2 regions of the Nonomuraea sp. NPDC049649 genome follow, and region 1 is predicted to be linked to the other one. Evidence: riboswitches for the same ligand, from Rfam matches in the RefSeq annotation. Region 1 holds a riboswitch; the other holds the start of a gene.
The links. A riboswitch is a leader RNA that binds a small molecule or an ion and turns the genes downstream of it on or off. The one in region 1 is predicted to bind cobalamin.
Positions count from the first base shown of each region.

Region 1 (6,232 bases):
GCACCGACCAGTCGACCCGCAGGTAGACGACGGCGAGGACCCGGCTGCCGTGCCGGGTCCAGTTCTCGAACGAGTTCTGCGTGAAGTAGGAGACGGGCAGGACCAGGCGCCGTTCGTCCCACAGCCGGACCACGACGTAGGTGAGCGTGAGCTCCTCGATCCTGCCCCACTCCTTCTGCACCACGACCACGTCGTCCAGGCGGAGCGCGTCGCTGAAGGCGAGCTGCAGCCCGGCGAGCATGTTGCCGAGGGTGGGCTGGGCGGCGATGCCGACGACCGCGCCCGCGATGCCGGCGGAGGCGAGCAGACCGGCGCCGAGCGCCTGCACCTGCGGGAAGGTGAACAGCATCGAGCCGAACGCGATCACCACGACGGTGGCGGTGGTGACCCGGCGCACCAGCGTGATCTGGGTCTTGAAGCGCCGGGCCCGCAGGTTGCGCTCGCCCTCGACGAGGTCGAGCCGTTCGAGCGCGACGTCGGTGAAGGCGTACATGACCCGGATGAGCAGCCAGGTCACCGCGCCGATGATCAGCAACGTCATGACCCGCTCGACGGACTCGCCGAACGCCCGCTCCTGCGGGGTCGTGCCGATCATCAGCGGGTAGAACATGATGTTGAAGGTCATCAGCGCGGCCGTCGCCACCGCCGGCCAGTGGCAGCGCTTGACCAGCCGGCGGCTGACCGGCCACTTGCGCCCCACCCGGATCAGGATCTGCCGGGTCAGTTCCAGGCCGAGGACCGCACCGATCACGGCGGCGGCCAGGTTCAGCCAGGCGCCGGGGACATGCACGTGAAGCGACCTCCTGAAGATCTAGAAAGCCTCGTCGAAGGTCACATTGCCCTCGACTGCGATCTGGTAAGCGGATACGCGGCGTTCGAAGAAGTTTGCCAGCTCCTGTACGTCTTGGAGTTCCATGAAGGCGAACGGGTTCGCGGAACCGTAGCGTCTCGGCATGCCGAGCCTGGCCAGCCGCTGGTCGGCGACGTACTCCAGGTAGGCGCGCATCTGCTCGGCGGACATGCCGGGCATGCCGTCGCCGCACAGGTCGCGGGCGAAGGCCAGCTCGGCGGCGACCGCCTCCTCCATCATGCGGCCGACCTGCTCGGTCAGCTCGTCGTCGAAGAGGCCGGGCTCTTCGGCGCGGACGGTGTCGACGACGCTGAAGGCGAACTCCATGTGCATGGACTCGTCGCGGAACACCCAGTTCGTCCCGGTGGCGAGCCCGCTGAGCAGGCCGCGGGAGCGGAACCAGTAGACGTACGCGAAGGCACCGTAGAAGAACAGCCCCTCGATGCAGGCGGCGAAGCAGATGAGGTTGAGCAGGAACCGCCGCCGGTCGGCGGGGCTCTCCAGGCGCTTCAGGTCGCCGATCGAGTCGATCCACCGGAAGCAGAACTCGGCCTTGTCGCGGATCGACGGGATGTGCTCGATCGCGGCGAACGCCTTGACCCGCTCGTCCGGGTCGGGCAGGTAGGTGTCGAGCAGCGTCAGGTAGAACTGCACGTGCACGGCCTCCTCGAAGAGCTGCCGGCTCAGGTAGAGCCGGGCCTCGGGGGCGTTGACGTGCTGGTAGAGGTTGAGCACCAGGTTGTTGGCGACGATCGAGTCGCCGGTGGCGAAGAACGCGACCAGCCGGTTGATCAGGTGCCGTTCCTGGGCGGTCATCCGGGCCAGGTCGGCCACGTCGGAGTGCAGGTCGACCTCCTCCACCGTCCAGGTGTTGCGGATGGCGGCCCGGTAACGCTCGTAGAAGTCCGGGTAGCGCATCGGGCGCAGGGTGAGGTCCATTCCGGGGTCGAGCAGCATGAGCAGGTCTCCTTACTGGCAGGCTTCGCAGATGTCGGGGTTCTCCAGCGAGCAGGCCTGCTGGACGGTGGTCTGCGCGATCCGGGTGGCCGGGCGGGAACGCAGGTAGTACGTGGTCTTCAGGCCCCGCTTCCAGGCGTAGGCGTACATCGACGAGAGCTTGCCGATGGTCGGCGCGGCCATGAACAGGTTGAGCGACTGCCCCTGGTCGACGTAGGGCTGGCGGGCGGCGGCCAGGTCGATGAGCGCCTTCTGCGGCAGCTCCCAGGCGGTGCGGTAGAGCAGCTTGAGGTCGTCGGGGATGCCGGGCACCTGCTGCACCGAGCCGTCGGCGCGTTTCAGCTCGTCGCGGGTACGGTCCGTCCACAGCCCGCGCTCCCGCAGGTCGGCCACGAGATAGCGGTTGACCTGGAGGAACTCGCCCGACAGGGTCTCCCGCTTGAACACGTTGGACACCTGCGGCTCGATGCACTCGTAGCAGCCGGCGATGGAGGCGATGGTGGCGGTCGGCGCGACGGCGACGAGCAGCGAGTTGCGCAGCCCGGTGACGGCGATCTTCTCGCGGAGCGCGTCCCAGCGCGGCGAGCCGGCGGCGCCGTAGTGGTCGGGGTGGAGCACGCCGGTCGCGGCGCGGGTGTCGTCGTACGAGGGGTGCCGCCCGCGTTCGGCTGCCAGGTCGGCCGAGGTGTCGTAGGCGGCCAGCGCGATCTCCTCGGCGATGCGGGTGGACAGCTCCAGCGCCCGCGGCGAGTCGAACGGCAGGCGGAGTGCGAAGAACACGTCGGCCAGCCCCATCACGCCGAGCCCGACGGGCCGCCAGCGCAGGTTGGCCTTCTCGGCCTCGGGCGTCGGGTAGAAGCCGAGGTCGATGGTGCGGTCCAGGAACCGCACGGCGGTGCGGACGGTGGCGCGCAGCCGCTCCCAGTCGAGGCCGCTGTGCCCGTCGAGGTGGGCGGCGAGGTTGACGGAGCCGAGGTTGCAGACCGCGGTCTCGCCGTCGCTGGTGACCTCCAGGATCTCGGTGCACAGGTTGGACAGGTGGATGACGTTCTCCGGCCGGGCGGTCTGGTTGGAGGTGCGGTTGGCCGCGTCCTTGAAGGTCATCCAGCCGTTGCCGGTCTGCGCGAGCGTGCGCATCATCCGGCCGTACAGGGTCCTGGCCGGGATCTGCCGTACGTGGCGGCCCTCGGCCTCGTAGGCCCGGTAGGCGCGGGTGAACGCCTCGCCGTGCAGGTCGGGCAGGTCGGGGACCTCCTTCGGGTCGAACAGCGACCAGACCTCGTCGGCCTCGACGCGGCGCATGAACTCGTCGGGCACCCAGTTGGCCAGGTTGAGGTTGTGGGTGCGGCGGGCGTCCTCGCCGGTGTTGTCGCGCAGCTCCAGGAACTCCTCGATGTCGGCGTGCCAGGTCTCCAGGTAGACGCAGGCGGCGCCCTTGCGCCGGCCGCCCTGGTTGACCGCGGCGACCGAGGCGTCCAGGGTGCGCAGCCACGGGACGATGCCGTTGGAGTGGCCGTTGGTGCCGCGGATCAGCGAGCCGCGGGAGCGGATCCGGGTCCACGAGATGCCGATGCCTCCCGCGTACTTCGACAGCCGGGCGACCTGACCGTACCGTTCGTAGATCGCCTCCAGCTCGTCGCGCGGCGAGTCGAGCAGGAAGCACGACGAGAGCTGCGGGCGGCGCGCGCCCGCGTTGAACAGCGTCGGCGAGCTGGGCAGGTAGGACAGGCTGGACATCAGCCGGTAGAGCTCGGCGGCCTCGGCGACGGTCCGCGACAGCCCGCAGGCGACGCGGAGGAAGAAGTGCTGGGGCCGTTCCAGCACGGCCCGGCTGACGGGGTGGCGCAGCAGGTAGCGGTCGTAGACGGTGCGCAGCCCGAAGTACTCGAAGCGGCCGTCCGCCTCGTCGCGGACGAGCGCGTCCAGCTCGGCGGCGTGCGCGGCGACGAACTCCGCGAGCCCGTCCTGGATCAGCCCGGCCGCGTGGGTGGCGGCGACGGATTCGGAGAACGTCCGCACCCCCTCCGCGGCGGCCTCCTCGGCGATCTCCTCGGCGAGCAGCCCGGCGGCCACCCGCGAGTTCGCCGGGTCGGTGATCACCCGGGCGGCGGCCTCCTCGATGGCCTGCCGCCGGTCACCCTCGACGATCTGTGTCACGTGCTCTCTCCTCGCGAGCTCGGCCCCGTGAGGGCACGCGAGAGCACGGCGGCGCGCGCCGCTACGCCCCCGGGCCCTCCCTCGAGGCCCTGGACATGGTGGATCGCCGGCAGGTCTTCGGGCTCGCGGGCGTCTGGCACACTCCTACTGGCCGTCGCTTCCCGGATGGCTTCCAGTGCTCGTTGACGGCGGTCGTTCCCGCTCACCGCTGCGGGGCAGCCCCGGATTCGCACCGGGTTCCCTTTTGCGCCGCCCCGGGCGGGGGCGGACCGGCGAACGAACGTGATCCTACATCTAGTGGCTGCTTCCGCAACCACCACATCATGTTGTGCCCTTGCCGCTTTCGAGGAGGCCGAGGTCCTGGAGCACGGTCTTGGTGCGGCGGATCTCGGCGGCGACCCAGGCGGCGAAGAGCTCCCCGGCCAGCGGGACCACCGACCAGCCGCCCTCCTGGCAGGTGCGGCGCCAGCCGGGCGAGCCGGTCACCTCCTCGCACATGCCGACGGCCGCGGCGCGGGCCGTCTCGGGCATGTCGCCGGGCCCGACGGCGGCGCTCCAGCTCGTGAAGTTGACCCGGACTCCGCACTCCAGCAGGCTGGGCGCGTCCACCCCGGGGAACCGCTCGGCGCACGAGACGGCCAGCACCCGCACCCGGCCCCCGTCGATGTAGGGCCGCCAGCCGGCGAGCGTGCCGGCCGCGGCGGCGACGCGCCCGGCCAGCAGCGCGCCCGCGGCCTCGGCGGTGCCGGGGTAGCCGGTGTAGTCGACCTGCCGCGTGTCGGCGCCGAGTCCCCGGGCGATGAGCCCGAACAGCAGATGGTCGGGCGAGCCCTGCGGCCCGCCCGCGAGCGGCGTCCCGGCGGGACCGGCGCGCAGGTGGGCGCCGAACGCGTCGAAGGTGGCGAACCGCGAGTCCTGCGGCACCAGCACCACCCCCACCTCGCCGGCCAGCCGGGCGAGCGGGGTGGCGCCGTCGAGGGGCGACTCGGCCGCGTTCAGCGCGGCGGCGGCGAGCGCGGGCAGCCCGGTGACGGTGAGCGTGGTGACCGGCCCCGGCCCGCCGACCTTGTAGCCTTCCGCGCGGGCCGCCCGGGCGAACGCGTCGGCGACGCGCCCCCAGCGCTCGCCGCCGGGCAGGATCTCGTACGAGCCGGGCGGCTTCCCCGCAGACCGGCCGCAGCCCGCCAGGCAGGCGGCCACTCCCAGGCCCGATGTGAGGAACCGCCTTCGCCGCATGAACCGCCTCCCCCGAAGTATCCACTTCAGGTTATTGACAGATCACACAGAGTTACACATGCCGGATATCACCCGCTAAGGTTTCCAGGCCATCCCGGCCAGCAGCGGCAGCCGGGTGCCGCCGACCAGCCGCGGCCGGTCGGGCCGCCACTCGTGGGCCTGCACCAGGCCGGGCTCGACCATGACGAAGTCGCCGAAGAACGCCTGGATCTCCTCCGGGCCCCGGCGGGTGCCGCCCGCCGGGGCGTCGCCCGAGGAGGTGGCGTGCGCGATCGCCAGGTGGCTGCCCGGCGCCAGCGCACCCCGCAGGCAGGCGAGCACGGCGTGCGGGTTCACGCTGTCGGGCACGAAGTGGAGCACCGACACCAGCAGCACCCCGACCGGGCGGGCCGGGTCGAGGTGGGCGGCGGCCTGGTCCAGCATCCGCACCGGGTCGAGCAGGTCGGCCTCGACGAAGACCGCCCGGTCCCGGTCGCCCAGCAGCGCCCGCCCGTGCTCGGCCACCACCGGGTCGTGGTCGACGTAGACGACCCGGGCGTCCGGGACCACCTCGTGCACATTGCCCTGCGTGGGCAGGCCGCTGCCCACGTCCAGGAACTGGTCGACGCCCTGCGCGGCGGCGTATCGTACCGCGCGCTGGAGGAACCCCCGGGCGGCGCGCGCCTGCGGCACCGCCTCCGGGATGAGGTCGGCCAGCCGGTCCAGGGCCTCGCGGTCGACCGCGAAGTTGTCCTTCCCGCCGAGGAGGTAGTCGTACATCCGGGCGAGATTGGGAGTGTCGGGGTTGGGAGTGTGAGGGTCTGACTGAGGCACCTTTTCGAGCCTAGGCGCTCACCTCCGCGGGCGACACGGGCGGGATTCCGACTATGACCCAGCCGAACGGTAAGGGTTTGCTAACCCCGCCTTTCCGCTACTCGACCGTAACGCTCTTGGCCAGGTTGCGGGGCTTGTCGACGTCCCTGCCCAGCGCCACCGCGGCGTGGTAGGCGAAGAGCTGGAGCGGGATCGTGAGCAGGATCGGGTCCAGCTCGA
Region 1 covers NZ_JBFAOH010000010.1:191,094-197,325, forward strand. The annotation lists gene AB0J42_RS16495 (mechanosensitive ion channel family protein) at 1-790, opposite strand, end outside; gene AB0J42_RS16500 (ribonucleotide-diphosphate reductase subunit beta) at 812-1,807, opposite strand; gene AB0J42_RS16505 (ribonucleoside-diphosphate reductase subunit alpha) at 1,820-3,964, opposite strand; cobalamin riboswitch at 4,055-4,253, opposite strand; gene AB0J42_RS16510 (tripartite tricarboxylate transporter substrate-binding protein) at 4,286-5,200, opposite strand; gene AB0J42_RS16515 (SAM-dependent methyltransferase) at 5,276-6,013, opposite strand; gene glmS (glutamine--fructose-6-phosphate transaminase (isomerizing)) at 6,111-6,232, opposite strand, start outside.

Region 2 (6,232 bases), on a different contig from region 1:
GGGCCAGGGCGCGGGCGATCAGGACGCGCTGTTTCTCCCCGCCCGACAGCCGGTCGAACGGCGCCTGGGCGAGCGCGGTGACGCCGAGCGCGTCCAGGGCGTCCATGATGATCCGCCGGTCGCCGTCGTCGTCGCCTTGAAAAGCCTTCTTGTACGGGCTGCGGCCCATCGCCACGACCTCGTACCCGCTCAGCTCGAACTCCCCGGGCGGCTCCTGCACGACGGCGGCGAGGCGGCGCGCGAGCCGGCGGCCGCTCATCCGCCAGATGTCCTCGCCGTCCAGCAGCACCCGCCCCGAGGTGGGGCGCCGTGCGCGGTAGAAGGTGCGCAGCAGGGTGGACTTGCCCGCGCCGTTGGGCCCGGTCAGCGCGACGACCTCGCCGGGCGTCAGGTCGAGGACGGCGTCGCGTACGAGGTCGCGGTCCGCGACGGCGACGCCCACCCGCTCGGCGCGCAGGTGACCGGGCGTCATGAGGCCGCCTTCCGCCGCATCAGCCAGAGGAAGAACGGGCCGCCGGCGAGCGCCGTCAGGATGCCGACCGGGATCTCCTCCGGCGCGATCACCGTACGGGCCGCCAGGTCGGCGGCGATCAGGAAGGCCGCGCCCAGCAGCGCGGCGGCCGGGAGCGCCCGCCGGTGCCCGGCGCCGGTCAGCAGGCGCACGATGTGCGGGAGCATCAGCCCGACGAACCCGATGGCGCCGCTGACCGCGACGACGGCGCCGACCATCAGGGCGACGAGGACGAAGAGGCAGGCGCGGAAGCGGTGCACGTTCAGCCCCAGGGAGGCGGCCGCCTCCTCCCCCGCCAGCAGCAGGTCGAGCGGGCGGGACACGCCGAGCAGCGCCACCGTGCCGAGCAGCACCGCCGCGGCCGGGATCGGGACCAGGTCCCAGGAGGTGCCGCCGAAGCCGCCCAGCATCCAGCGCATCGCCGACTCGGTCTTGCGCGGGTCGCCGGAGGTGACGATGAGGTAGCCGGCGATCGCCGAGAGCACTTCGGCCGTCGCCACCCCGGCCAGGATGAGCCGGACCGTGGTCATCCGGCCGCCGGAGCGGGCCAGGACGTACACCAGCGTCAGCGCGCCCAGCGCCCCGATGAACGCGGCCAGCGGCAGCGAGAACGCGCCGAACACCGTGAGGTTGAGGACCAGGACGAGCACCGCGCCGACGCTCGCCCCGGACGAGACGCCCAGCAGCATCGGGTCGGCCAGCGGGTTGCGCACGAGGGCTTGCAGGGCCATCCCGCAGACCGACAGCGCCGCCCCGGCGACGCCGCACAGCAGCACGCGCGGCGCCCGCACGTCCAGCACGATCGTCTCCCTGACCGGCGGCCAGGTGGGGTCGACCAGCGCGGGCACGGCCCGGTGGGCGAGGATGCCCCACACCTCGCCGGCGGCCAGCGGGACGGACCCGGCCGCGATCCCGGCCGTGGCCGCTGCCAGGACGAGGGCGGCGAGCAGGGTCAGGACCAGCGCGTACGGCAGGCGGGGCACGGCGGCGGCGAGCGCGGTCACGAGAAGCGGTCCGGGTGGAGCTGCCCGGCCAGCGACTCGACCCCTTCCGGCACCCGGACGCCGAGCACCGTGGCCGACAGCGGCAGCACCGCGAACCGCTGCTGCTTGATCGCCGGGACGTCCTTGAGCGCCGGGCTGGACAGGAGGAACCTCTTCTTGTCCGCCACCGGCCGGTCGCCGTAGTCGTAGATGACGATCGCCTCGGGCGCGCGGTCGGCCACCTGCTCGAACGACACGTCGCCGAACGCCTTGCCCAGGTCGGCGAAGAGGTTCACGCCCCCGGCCCGGCTGATCATGTCGTTGCCGATGCCGGCCCCGCCCGCGGTGAACGCTGTCTTGTCGCCGCTGTCGTACACGAACACCTTGACCGGCTCGGCGCCCCGCACCTTCTCCTCGACGCTCTCCAGCACGGCGCGCATCTCCGCGACGCGCCGTTCGGCGCGGTCCCGCACGCCGAAGATCCGGCCGATGGTACGGATCTCCTCCTCCAGGAGATCCACGGTCACCGGGCCGTCCGGGCAGGCCTCCAGGCTGAGGTACGCGTCGATCCCGGCCTTGGCCAGCGCTTCCCTGCTGCGCCCTCCCTCGTCGAAGGCGCTGCGGAACCCGCCGTACACGAAGTCGGGCTCGGCCGACAGCAGGACCTCGTACGACGGATACTCCTCCGCGAGCACCTTCACGCTGTCGTAGGCGGCTCGGTACTCGGGCGGGATGCGGTCATCCAGGAAGGCGGTGCCGGCCATCGACCTCTCCAGCCCGAGGGCCAGCATGATCTCGGTGACGTGCTGGTTCATCGTGACCGCCCGCTGCGGGGGCCGCTGGTACGTGGTGGTCACCCCGCAGTTGGTCACCGTGACCGGGTAGCCGGCGGCGGTGGGCCGGGGCGGGGAGACCTGCGCGGTGCCGCATCCAGTCATCAGCGCGACGACCAGCAGGATCGTGAAAGGGAGCGAGCGTGAGCTCGTCATGGGCGGAGCCTTTCCTGACCGGCGTGACAGGGCGGGATCGGTCAAGCAGGCGCCCACGCCGAGCAGGGGAAATGGCGTCGTGTCGGCATCGTGGCATGGCGGCCACCGTCCTCTCTTGGGGAGATCCGCCCCAATTTCTTCGAGGAGGCGACCGCGTGAGTCTCCTGGCTCCCGGGTCAGCGCTCGCCCCGGCCTTCCCACCCGCACGGGCAGTGGCGTGTTCGGGGTCCGCTCGCCGGTCACAGTGGCGGGACCGCGCCGGATTCACACCGGCTTCCTCGTTCCGCCGTCGCCTACGTCCGGCATCGTCTCATAGATGTTCCTGCACCTTCGGAACAGCCTGGGCACATTGACGGGGACGGGGAGAAAGGATACGTTCCGGTGGATTTCACGGTTGTCCAAGGGAAATCCGGTGAGAAGCCGGTGCGGACGCGCCACTGTATCCGGGACGCAGATCCCGGGAGCCAGGTCGCTTGGCAGCCGTGACCTCGGTACATGGGACGCGTCAACCCTGAGGAGGATCGATGAGCGGGCTGTCCACCCCGTCTGCCATTCCCTTTCCACGGCTCGGCCCCTGGCTGCTCGCCGTGCCTGTGCTGCTGCTCGTGGCGTACCTCGTCCTGATGGACAACGGCGCGGTCTCGCAGACGGGCGCCTTCCTGCACGAGCTGATGCACGACGGGCGGCACCTGCTCGGCGTGCCGTGCCACTAGGGGACGGCGTGGTACGGACCTTCGTGGTCAGGGGCCTGCTCCTGGGGCTCCTGGCCGGACTGATCGCGGGCGGATTCGCCTTCGCCTTCGGGGAACCGCAGGTGGACGCGGCGATCGCGCTGGAAGAGGCCGCGGACGGGCACTCGCACGGCCACGGCTCGGAGGCCGAGGTCAGCAGGCCGGTGCAGAAGGCGGGGCTGTTCCTCGCGACCGGGCTGTACGGGGTGGCCGTGGGCGGGATCTTCGCGCTGGTGTTCGCCGGGCTGCGCGGGCGGGTCGGGCCGCGGTCGGACGGGCTGCTGGCGCTGGCGGCGGCGGGGACGGCGTTCGTCGCGGTCATTCTCGTCCCATTCCTGAAATATCCGGCCAACCCGCCTGCCGTCGGCGACCCCGAGACCATCGACAGCCGGACCTTCCTGTACGTGGTGATGGTCCTCGTCGGGCTGGCCGCGGCGGCGATCGCGGTGGCGACGTCCCGCCGCGTCCACGCCGGACCGTGGCCCCGATGGCTCGCCTCCGTGGTGGCGTTCCTCTTGCCGGTGGTGGCCGCCTGGGTGCTGCTGCCCACGGTCGACGAGGTGCCCGACGGCTTCCCCGGCACGCTGCTGTGGGAGTTCCGGCTCGCCTCGATCGGCACCCAACTCGTCTTCTGGGCGGCCTTCGGCGCGCTCTTCGGCTGGGCCTGCGACCGGGCGGCCCAGCGCGGCGCGGCTCCGGTGGGCGCCGCCGCGCCAGGCTGACGTGCTGTTCATCCGGCACGCCACCACCCCGGGTACGCGCGGTTCCTGCTTCCCCACGGACGAGGACGCGGACCCCTCCAGCCTGACCCGGGCCGTCGTCGTGGCCTCGGCGGGGTTCGCCGGGGTCACGGCGGCCTGGGTCGCTCCGGTGAGCGCCGCGCGGCAGACCGCCGTTGCGCTGGGGCTGGCGGTGCGTGAGACGGCCGCGCTCGCGGAGGCGGACTGCGGCCGGTGGGGCGGTCTGTCGTACGAGCGAGTCGCGGAAGAAGAGCCGGACGCGCTCGCCCTGTGGCTGTCAGACCCCGGCGCCGCTCCGCACGGCGGTGAGCCGCTGACCGCGCACGCCGCCAGGGTGGCGCGCTGGCTCGACGGCGTGCGGGAGGAGCCGGACGGAGTCGTGGTCTGCGGTGTCGGCACGATCCGGGCGGCGCTGGCTCACGCGCTCGGGCTCGGCCCGCTCGGCGCCGCCCGCTTCGACCTGGCTCCCCTGTCCACCACCCGGCTTACCGTCACCAGGGACGGCTGGCGGGTCGCCCACGTCAACCGCCCGTTGTGATCACGCGTTGCCCAGCACGCGAGTGACCTCGATCTCCAGGACCACCCTGGACGGGTTCGGCCGGGGCGGCTTGTAGCGGGCGGCGTAGCGGCGCTCGGCGTCCGCGACCTGCTCGGGTTCGGTCCGTACCACGGCCCGGCCCTCCAGCGTCGACCACCGGCGGCCGTCCACCTGGCACAGCGCCACCGGCGCGCCGGTCTCCCCGATGAGCCTGGCCTTGTACGAGGTCCCGGAGGTGATCACGCGGGCGATGCCGGTCTCCAGATCCAGGGTCGCCCCCACCGGCACCACGTGCGGCGGCCCGGCGGAGCGGGCGGTCGAAAGAGTGCACAGGTGCCGCTCCTGCCAGAACGCGGCGAACCCCTCCCCCTGCTCGGCCAGGTTCACGACCCTCCTCAGCTGCTCCGCGAGAGCAGCATCGTACATCCGCAGCTGGTGACGCGGCTGTCCGGCATCGGCGTGAAAGGTTCACGACCGGTGTGCCCTCAGCCTGCGGCGACTCACCGCGTACCGCTCCGTACAGGCTTCGCGGGGTGTCAGCGGCACGCCTGCGTGGAACGATTGGCACGTGCATGTCGGCAGGCCCCTCCTACGTGCCTTGCGTGCCACGGTGTTCGCCGTGGCCTGCGTCCTGGTGTCGGCCGGGATGCACGTTCTGGCCGGTGGCGCCGCCATAGCGCCCGGTGTCCTGGTGCCGGCGCTGATGCTGACCTGGGCCGGGGCGTACGCCATCGGAGCCTGTCAGCGCGGCGGGGGCGTGCTGCTCGCCGCCTGCTCGGCCGCCCAGTACGGCATGCACTGCCTGTTCACCGTCGGCGCCGAGCCGGTGCCGGTTCCGCTGACCCATGTCCATGGCGACAGCGGGGTGGGCATGTTCCTGGTCCACGCGGCGGTGGCTCTGCTGTCGTCGTGGTGGCTGGAGCGCGGCGAGGCCGCCCTGGCCATGATCGCGCACCTGGCCGTCACCTCGCTGAGCGTGCTCTGGGCCCGGCTGCTGCTCCTGCTCGCCGTCCCGCCGGTCACCGGACGGCAGCCGCTCCGCCCCCGGGTGGATCACGAGCCTGCCCGGCTGCGGCGGCTCCTGCTCGCCGCCAGCCTGCGCCGCCACGGGCCTCCCCCGTTCGCCGCCGCTCTCTGACAGGGCCGTAAGCCCGTTTCACGGCCGCGGCCGGCCGCCCCGTTTCCCCGCCGTCCCCACGTACGGCCGAACACACCTTCTCGCGGCGGCGCGCACCCGTCGTGGCGCGCGCCCTTCCACGGAGACCCCATGACTTCTACCGAAACACGCCCTGACGCCGCCCCCGAACCCTCCCCCGGCCCGTCGCCGGTCTGGGCCTCACTCAAGCCGCTCATCCTCCGCCTGCATTTCTACGCCGGAATCCTCATCGCCCCTTTCCTGCTCGTCGCCGCCTCCACCGGCCTGCTGTATGCCGCTTCCCTCCAGATCGAGCAGGTCGTGCACCGCCACGAGCTGACCGTTCCCGTAGGCGAGCAGCGGCTGCCGCTCACCCGGCAGGTCGCCGCCGCGCAGACCGCGCGTCCTGACGGGAAGGTCACCGCGGTGCGCACCCCGGGCGGGGCGAACGAGAGCACACACGTCCTGATGGACGTGCCCGGCCTGCCGGAAAGCACCCAGCTGGCCGTCTTCGTCGATCCCTACACGGGCCAGGTGCGCGGCACGCTGGAGAGCTACGGCGGCGCGGGCGCTCTCCCGGTCCGCGCCTGGATCTCCAACCTGCA
Region 2 covers NZ_JBFAOH010000021.1:17,776-24,007, reverse strand. The annotation lists gene AB0J42_RS24300 (ABC transporter ATP-binding protein) at 1-472, opposite strand, end outside; gene AB0J42_RS24295 (iron chelate uptake ABC transporter family permease subunit) at 469-1,515, opposite strand; gene AB0J42_RS24290 (ABC transporter substrate-binding protein) at 1,512-2,483, opposite strand; cobalamin riboswitch at 2,615-2,808, opposite strand; cobalamin riboswitch at 2,846-2,975, shown strand; gene AB0J42_RS24285 (CbtB-domain containing protein) at 3,008-3,196, shown strand; gene AB0J42_RS24280 (CbtA family protein) at 3,205-3,936, shown strand; gene AB0J42_RS24275 (histidine phosphatase family protein) at 3,938-4,492, shown strand; gene AB0J42_RS24270 (pyridoxamine 5'-phosphate oxidase family protein) at 4,493-4,918, opposite strand; gene AB0J42_RS24265 (hypothetical protein) at 5,091-5,630, shown strand; gene AB0J42_RS24260 (PepSY domain-containing protein) at 5,760-6,232, shown strand, end outside.
Region 2: another riboswitch for cobalamin. It lies ahead of AB0J42_RS24285 (CbtB-domain containing protein); the one in region 1 lies ahead of AB0J42_RS16505 (ribonucleoside-diphosphate reductase subunit alpha).